2 regions of the Enterococcus sp. LJL99 genome follow, and region 1 is predicted to be linked to the other one. Evidence: predicted binding sites of a transcription regulator. Region 1 holds the regulator's gene; the other holds the start of a gene.
The links. The regulator NrdR, encoded in region 1, represses ribonucleotide reductase genes. The targets are predictions, from matches to a motif close to ACACNATATATNGTGT.

Region 1 (4,464 bases):
CTTCAAGTACATGATGAACTAGTTTTTGAAGCGCCAAATTCAGAATTAGAACAATTAAATGAACTAGTCAAAGAAGTCATGGAACAAGCCGTAACACTTCAAGTACCTTTGATTACTGATAGTAGTTGGGGTAAAACTTGGTATGAAGCAAAATAAACTGTTCGTCTTAAAAGAATGAGAGCGAAAAACTATAGAAAAGTGGCTGTGGAGAAAGTTGTTTATTTTTCTCAGTCACTTTTTGTGAACGAAAAGAGGGGAAAGGTATGCCAGAATTACCTGAGGTAGAAACTGTAAGAAAAGGATTAGAGCGATTAGTAGTTGGAAAAACAATCCAACAAATGACGGTACTTTGGCCTAGAATTATTGAACAGCCGGATGTTGAAATATTTGAAAAAAAACTGATTGGTCAAAAAATTGAAAAAATGGAGCGCCGAGGAAAATTTTTAATTTTTAAATTAACTAATTATGATTTGATTTCTCATTTACGCATGGAAGGAAAATACGAAACGCATCTTCCAACAGATGAACGAAACAAGCATACACATGTAATTTTTACCTTTACAGATGGAACTGAACTGCGTTATCTGGATGTGAGAAAGTTTGGGCGAATGGTTTTAGTTGATCAAGATCAAGCGGTTAATTATAAAGGTATTCTATTACTCGGTCCAGAACCAATTCCAACTGCTTTTAAATTACCAGAATTTCGTAAAGCACTAAAAAAACATAAAAAAGCAATCAAACCGCTTCTTTTAGATCAACGGCTAGTTACTGGGTTAGGCAATATTTATGTTGATGAGGCACTCTGGGAAGCAAAAATTCATCCAGAACAATTAGCAAATTCGCTTAAACCGAAAGAAATAGAGCAATTGTATAACGCAATTATTAATGTTTTAGCTCGAGCGGTAGAAGCAGGAGGCACGACGATTAGAACGTATCTAAATGCTTTAGGTGAAGCAGGAAAATTCCAACTTTCTCTTAATGTTTATGGTCAAAAAGACAAGCCGTGTCCAAGATGTGGAACGCCAATCAAAAAAATCAAAGTGGGGCAAAGAGGGACTCATTTTTGTCCTAAATGTCAAAAATTGAGGATGGTGCATCAATAATGGGAATGACATTAGGACTTACAGGTGGAATAGCAACTGGGAAAAGTACCGTTGTTAAGTTATTTCAAGAATATGGCTTTCCAATTGTAGACTCAGATATTATTGCACGTGAAGTCGTGGAAATCGGTACACCTGGCTTAAAAGCAATTTCAGAAGAATTTGGTTTTGATATATTACAAAAAGATGGTTCTTTGGATCGTAAAGCATTAGGAACAATTATTTTCTCTGAACCTGAAAAAAGAATCCGTTTAAATCAATTACTTTCACCATTTTTAAGAGCTGAAATCACAAAACAAATAAAAACTAAAAAACAACAGGCAAATCTTGTCATCGTTGATATTCCTTTGCTTTATGAAGGTGGCTACGAAAAAGAAGTCGATCAAGTTGCTGTAGTATATGTACCAGAAAAAATACAAATTCAACGCTTAATGATTCGGGATGAATTGACAAAAGAAGAAGCAGAAAAACGGATAGCAAGTCAATGGTCAATTGAAGAAAAGAAAACGAGAGCAAACATTGTTTTTGATAATCAAAAAGATCGAGCATGGACAAAAAAGCAAGTGACGGAGTGGTTGGTAACGAATCAATTTATTTAGAAGAAAGTAACTAATTATTTCCATCAGAATTGTTACTGCACCAACTTTCTATTTAGTTTTAGGGGAAGAACAAAAGTGCTACAACATTAGAATGTATTTACTATCATTTTTGGCTAAGGGTGTATCAGAAAAAACAGCAACAATCTTGTTGAAAAAGTTTTTCTGATACACCCTAATAACTGTGCCGTTTTTTTGAGAAAATAAAAAAATAACATCCTTATTTTTTCTTACTCCGATTTCATGTTATAATAAGAAACACAACAAAAAAATTGAAATAAAAACGAGGTGAACATTATGCATTGCCCGAAATGTCATCATAATAATTCAAGAGTTATTGACAGTCGTCAAGCAGATGATGGTCGTGCGATTAGACGTAGAAGAGAATGTGAAAGTTGCGGCTATCGCTTTACTACATTTGAAAGAATTGAAGCAGCTCCATTACTCGTCATCAAGAAAAATGGCGATCGTGAGGAATTCAATCGAGAAAAAATGCTAAGAGGATTGATTCGTTCCGCTGAAAAACGACCAGTAACGATGGAACAAATGGTCCAAATAGTTGATAATGTAGAAAATCGTGTCCGTAGTATGGGAGAAAATGAAGTTTCAACTCACTTGATTGGCGAATATGTTATGGAAGATTTAGTTAATTTAGATGAGATAGCTTATATCCGTTTTGCTAGTGTTTATCGTCAGTTTAAAGATATGAGTGTCTTTCTAAAAGAACTACAAGATATTGTCGACAAAGCAAAATCAACGAATACCGAGATATAGAGAGATTAAGGAGGCTTTTCGTTGAACCAAGAAAATAAACTATATCCTAAAGATTTATTTCAAACGATGATTGCAGAGTCATTGTCTAATAAAGAACAAGAAGTACTAGCATTACTGTACCAACCAATTATTGGAGCGCAGGCGTTTAGCTTATATTTGACTTTACTTTCTGAAATTTCTTTTCCAATGGGAATGAGTGAAGAGCTTTTTCATTCAGAGTTGATTACGATGTTAGATTTAAGTATCCAACAAATTGAGACAGCTAAATTAAAATTGGAAGGAATCGGTTTGCTAGATACCTTTATTAAAGTTGAAAATTATGAAGATAAAAAATATTTTTATCGCTTAAATCATCCAGAAACCGTTGAGCGTTTTTTTAAAGATGAAGTATTGGCATTAACCTTGCTCAATATTGTTGGTCAAAGAAAAATGGATAAACTATTTAAACATTTTCAACCTAAACATGCTCAATTAACTGGGTTAAAAAATATTTCAGCCAGCTATAAAGATGTCTATGTATTTAGAGCCGAACAAATTGGAACCCATCAAACGCTATTGAATAAAATGGCAAATTCTTTCGCTGATCCTCACCCACCTGAAAAAGTATCAGCTGTTACGGACAGCTTTACGTGGGAATATTTTTTAGAAGGAATCAAAAAATTAGGTGTTCAGCTTCCAGATGATGTATCAGGTTTTAAAGAAGAAGTCTATGTATTCCATAATTTATTTGGAATCAATGAACTAGATATGGTTGAATTTTGTTCGAAATCATTTGATTATTATAGTAATAAAATTGTTATTAAAGAATTTGAAAAAGCAATTTATCAAACCTATGATACGGATAAAAAACAAAGAGAGGCCGAAGTCACTAAAAATGAAACGGCTGATTTAACGAATGAGGAACAACAAACCTATCGGTATAATTCATTAAAAATGAATGGTTTTTCTGAACAAGATATTTTAATGATTATGGATAGTGAACGAAACTTTCCTTTAAATTATTTAGAAGCACTTAAAAGTGAACGAGGAGGTTATACAACTCCGCAAGAACGATCACTAGTAAAATATTTAGTCAGTAAATCTGGTTTACCGAACAGTGTAATTAATGTATTGATTAATTATGTTTTCAATATCCAAAAACAGCCAACGTTAAAAGCAGATTATGTGAATCGAATTGCGAATGAGTGGGCTCAAAGCGAGATTTTTTCACCTGAAAAAGCAATTACTCATGTTAGAGAATTAGCTCGAAAAGGAAAAGAAAAGCAGCAAAATCGAAATAATTATGGGACAAATAGACGACCAATCAGACAAGAAACCCTACCAGACTGGGTGGAAAATCCAACTGCAGAAAAGAAACTGTCAGAAGAACGACAAGCACAATTAAGAAAAGAATTAAATGAACTTTTGAAGGAAGAAGGTGAGTAACATGGAAGATGTTGGAAAAGAAATGTCTAAAATTATTCAAAAAAGAGATATGAATGAACGGTATAATGAACTGGTCGAAGTTGTTTTGAAAGATCCTGATGTCCAATTATTTATTAAGGAAAATAGAACACGTTTGACAGATGAAGATATTCAAAAAAGTTATTCTAAATTGTACGAATATGTGCAAGAAAAAAAGAAATTTCAATTAAATGATCCGACAATGATTGCACCTGGATATGAACCCAGATTGGCTTTAAACTTTCATTATATTGATGTGACCTATGTACCAACAAAAGCATTGATCGCTAAACAAAAAGAAGAAGAAATTCGCCAACGAGTGCGTGCGATGGATATACCGAAAGATGTTCGCGAAGCTCGTTTGAATAATTTTGATTTGAGTTCTGATGGTAGGGAAGAAGCGTTAGCTGAGGCGATGAAATTTATTAAAGCCTATTCAGCGAATACAAAAGAATTTCATAAGGGACTTTATCTTCAAGGAACTTTTGGGGTAGGAAAATCATTTTTATTAGGTGCGATAGCTAACAGCTTGGCAGAACGAGGGTATGTGA
Region 2 (4,464 bases), on a different contig from region 1:
AATTATTTCGTTATTTTTATAACTAATTTTTATTGTCAGCGATCTTTTCGGTGGACAATTCGACTATATATTGCTGAAGTTAAAAAGAAATAAAATAAATAGATTAGAATCAATAAACCACAAGCAAAGTAAGCTAACCAATATCCAGAACTACTGATTACTTTACTCAATATCAATATGGCAAAAAGCGCATGTAAACTTCCAATTATCATTGGTGGGAAAAAGATCATACTATTTTGTTGATAGACTAAACGAGTGATTTGCTTTTTGGGAACACCGATTTTTTTTAATAAATCATAACTTTCTTTTTCCTTTTCTGCTTCTGAAAATTGTTGCAACATTAAGATACTCCCACTAATAATAAAAGCTAGCACACCTAAAAACATCGCTACATATATAAATAACCCCATCACTCGGCGCTGATAACGTAAGTCAGGAAAACGGCTCGTATAATTAAGTTGCCACATTTCTTGCCGTTTATCTTCTATTTGCTTCTCTCCATCTTCTAGATTATTAGAACTTTTTTCAATTGTGCCTTCAACTTGATTATTGGCCCATTCATAATTATACTGAATCGGCATTTGCCAATCTGGTTTGATTTGATTTATAATTTTGTTTACTACTTTCTCTTCATTTTCTGCTGCTAAATCAAAGGCAACCAACATATAGTCTGTTCCCGTTTTTATTTGAGAAAACACTTGATCTGAAACAATTAAAGTCGGCGCATCATAACGCATCAAAATTTGACCTAAATAATCTCCTTGGACCGCTTGCACTTCCAAATTGATTCCCCCTGCTAAGTTAACAGGAATTTGATAATCGACCAAACCACTTAATAAATCTTGTTCACTATCCAATACAACCGTATTTTTTTCGCTATTCAGCGTAATTTCTTTCAAATATGGATTTATTTGCTGATATTCTTGGTAATTTGATAATGCCAATATATTGACTAAATTAGTAAAATCTTGACTAGCTGCTCTACCAATCCTATACTGCAGTTTAGCGCCTGTTAGTTTATAATGCAACTGGACTTTAGTCTCAATTTTAGCTTGCTTTTCTGACTGAATAATTTGATTCATTTGTTCAAAATGGTTTTCCGAAACTAAAAAATCTACTGGATCGGTCACATTTACAGAACGCATACCAATTGTATAAAAAGAAGTTGCTCCGCCAATCATACTTAGTGCAGTTGCCAAAAAAATAGTGATTGCGTATAATCGTTTGCGTCCTCTTTGAATATGAACTCTAGTATTCCCAAGCACTAACATATTCAAATGATGTTGCGCAAAATTGGTTTTACTTAATAAGAAAACTAGTAGGTAGATTGTATATTTATAAAATAGATATGTGCCAATCAAACAAACAAATAAAATAAATAATGGTAAAAAGATTGCACCGTCTATTCCTAATCTACTTTTCAATAAAAGCATAATCACTTCTATAATATTATAGGCCAGCAGATAGCCCAATAGAATCAAAAATAAACCTAAAAAACTTAAAAAAATACTTGTTTTAGTTAATTGATTCTCATTGCTATTTTTTTTATCCCAACGATCGAATACCTTGCTCAAATGATAACGATAAATCAAAAAAGTGCTTCGCGCAGAAATAATCAACAACATTAAAACAAAAATAATACTTGTTTGAATCATCGAAGGAATCGATAATGAAAATAAACTATCTACTTGGAGAAACATCGCTTTTGCTAGAACCATCGAAAATAATTTTGAAAAAATAATACCTAAAACCAAGCCTGAAAATAAAGAACACGCACCTAGTATCAGTGTTTCAGTAAAAAATAAAAAAGAAATTTTGCTTTTTCTCATACCAATCAATTGATAAATCCCAATTTCTTTTTCTCTTTTAGATAAGAAAAAATGATTAGCCGAAAGCATAAAACCTAAAATCATGATGATAACCAATGCCCCGCCTAAACTCATCGCTCCATTAATATGAATATCTTGTCCTGCCCGTCTTACCAAAGTACGATTATAGGTAAGCGCATTAAAACAATAATAAACAACAACCGCAAAAGTCATACTAACAAAGTAAACAAAATAATTCAAAAACTGACCTTTTAAACTTTTTTTGGCTAAATTAAAAATCATTGGCTCGTCCACCCCCACCGATTGTTGCTTGCATATCAATCACTCGGTTAAAGAATTCTTTGCGCGACCCTTGGCGAACAACTTCAGAGAAAATAACACCATCTTTAATGAATAAAATCCGATTACAATAACTAGCCGTATATGGATCATGTGTAACCATCATAATCGTTGCATCATCTTGAAGATTCATTTCAGTCATATATTGTAATAATTCTGCTGCTGATTTTGAATCTAGCGATCCTGTTGGTTCATCAGCAAAAATGATTTTCGGTTTCGTGATCAACGCTCTGGCTGCTGCAACACGCTGCTTTTGACCAATCGATATCGCATTTGGATAAGAGGATAAAATAGTCGTTATTCCCAAAATATTAGCTACATGAGCTAGACGTTCTTCCATATTATCTATAGCTAAACGATCAACAAACAATGGCAGTAAAATATTGTCTCTAACCGTCAGCGTATCCATCAAATTAAAGTCTTGAAAAATGAATCCTAATTTTTTACGTCTGAAATCACTTAATTCATTATCTCGCATTTTTAAAATATCTTGTCCATCAATAGAAACGGTTCCCATCGTAGGTAAAGAAATAGTTGAAATAGTATTTAACAGTGTTGATTTACCGGCTCCACTGGGACCCATAATCCCAATAAATTCCCCTTGATCAACAGAGAAAGACAAATTATCCAAAACCTGAACCTTATTATTTCTATGTCCATAGGATTTGCTTAGATGGTTTACTTCTAAAATTTTTTTCATCCTTTACACCTACTTTCCTGTGCTATTTTATTTTACCAATCTTTTAGTTTACTGAACATCATTTCACTCTATAAAAAAATCGATTTTTTTTACTTTTTTTTATCATTGCAATTCTTAATTAGAAACTCAACGGGCGATTGCTTTCATCCTCTTTTCAAAACCAGTTAAACACAACATATAGATGGTTTTTCCGTTATTTTAAAAAAATGACCACTATATCTAGTTGAAACAATATTGAATTTGTTTTATTATAGATAAGGAATAAGAAAGAGGAGCTGGGTAAAAATGATGGAAATCAAACAAGAAAAAAATCCTTTGAATGGAACAGATTCTACATTACACACATTAAAAATCGTCAAAAGAGATGGACGCTTAGTCGATTTTAATGATCAAAAAATATACGATGCTTTGATCAAAGCTGAACAAAAAATTCATGGTACCCTAGATCCTCTCGCTCATGAACGAATTCAAGAAATCGTTGAACGTGTTGATCAAGAAATCTCTGAACGTTTTCTAGATAATGTAAAAATTTATGAAATTCAAAACGTGGTCGAACATATCTTATTAGAGCTAAATGAATATGAACTGGCAGAAGAATATATTAATTACCGTACACGTCGCGACTTTGAGCGTAGTAAAGCAACAGATATTAATTTTACCATTGGCAAGCTAATCAATAAAGACCAAACCGTTGTCAACGAAAACGCGAATAAAGATAGTGATGTATTTAATACCCAACGAGATTTAACGGCTGGGATTGTTGGTAAATCAATTGGGCTTAAAATGTTGCCTGCACATGTAGCTAATGCGCACCAAAAAGGTGATATTCATTATCATGACTTAGATTACCATCCATACACACCGATGACTAACTGTTGTTTGATTGACTTTAAAGGGATGTTAAATGGCGGATTTAAAATTGGAAATGCCGAAGTTGAATCACCAAAATCGATTCAAACAGCAACAGCCCAAATTTCTCAAATCATTGCGAATGTTGCTTCAAGCCAATATGGTGGTTGTTCAGCTGACCGTGTGGATGAACTTTTAGCTCCCTTTGCAAAACTAAATTATGAAAAACATTTAGCAGATGCCAAAGAATGGATTGAGACCCCTGAACGCCAAGAAGCCTTTGCTAAATCAAAAACGAAAAAAGATATTTACGATGCTATGCAAAGTTTAGAATATGAAATCAATACGTTATTCACATCAAATGGTCAAACGCCCTTCACTTCTTTAGGGTTTGGCTTAGGGTTAAATTGGTTTGAACGTGAAATTCAACGTGCAATCTTACAAATCCGCATCAACGGACTTGGGAGTGAAAAACGTACCGCTATTTTTCCTAAATTGATTTTCACGTTAAGACGTGGGGTCAATTTGAACGCTGAAGATCCAAACTACGACATTAAGCAATTAGCACTAGAATGTGCTACTAAAAGAATGTACCCAGATATTTTAAATTATGATAAATTAGTTGACTTAACGGGTAGTTTCAAAGTTCCTATGGGTTGTCGTTCGTTTCTTCAAGGTTGGAAAAATGAAGAAGGCGAAGAAATCAATGTAGGACGCATGAACTTGGGTGTAGTTACATTAAACATT

Region 2: nrdD (anaerobic ribonucleoside-triphosphate reductase) is a predicted target of NrdR. The motif match lies at 3,079-3,094, and genes of this name have one in related genera.

What each region holds. Positions count from the first base shown of each region.
Region 1 is NZ_JBTXLT010000021.1:18,081-22,544, forward strand. Features, by position in the region: gene polA (DNA polymerase I) at 1-156, shown strand, start outside; gene mutM (DNA-formamidopyrimidine glycosylase) at 264-1,103, shown strand; gene coaE (dephospho-CoA kinase) at 1,103-1,699, shown strand; gene nrdR (transcriptional regulator NrdR) at 1,994-2,470, shown strand; gene ACYSNW_RS17800 (replication initiation and membrane attachment family protein) at 2,492-3,895, shown strand; gene dnaI (primosomal protein DnaI) at 3,897-4,464, shown strand, end outside.
Region 2 is NZ_JBTXLT010000001.1:333,978-338,441, forward strand. Features, by position in the region: gene ACYSNW_RS01650 (ABC transporter permease) at 36-2,111, opposite strand; gene ACYSNW_RS01655 (ABC transporter ATP-binding protein) at 2,101-2,868, opposite strand; gene nrdD (anaerobic ribonucleoside-triphosphate reductase) at 3,154-4,464, shown strand, end outside.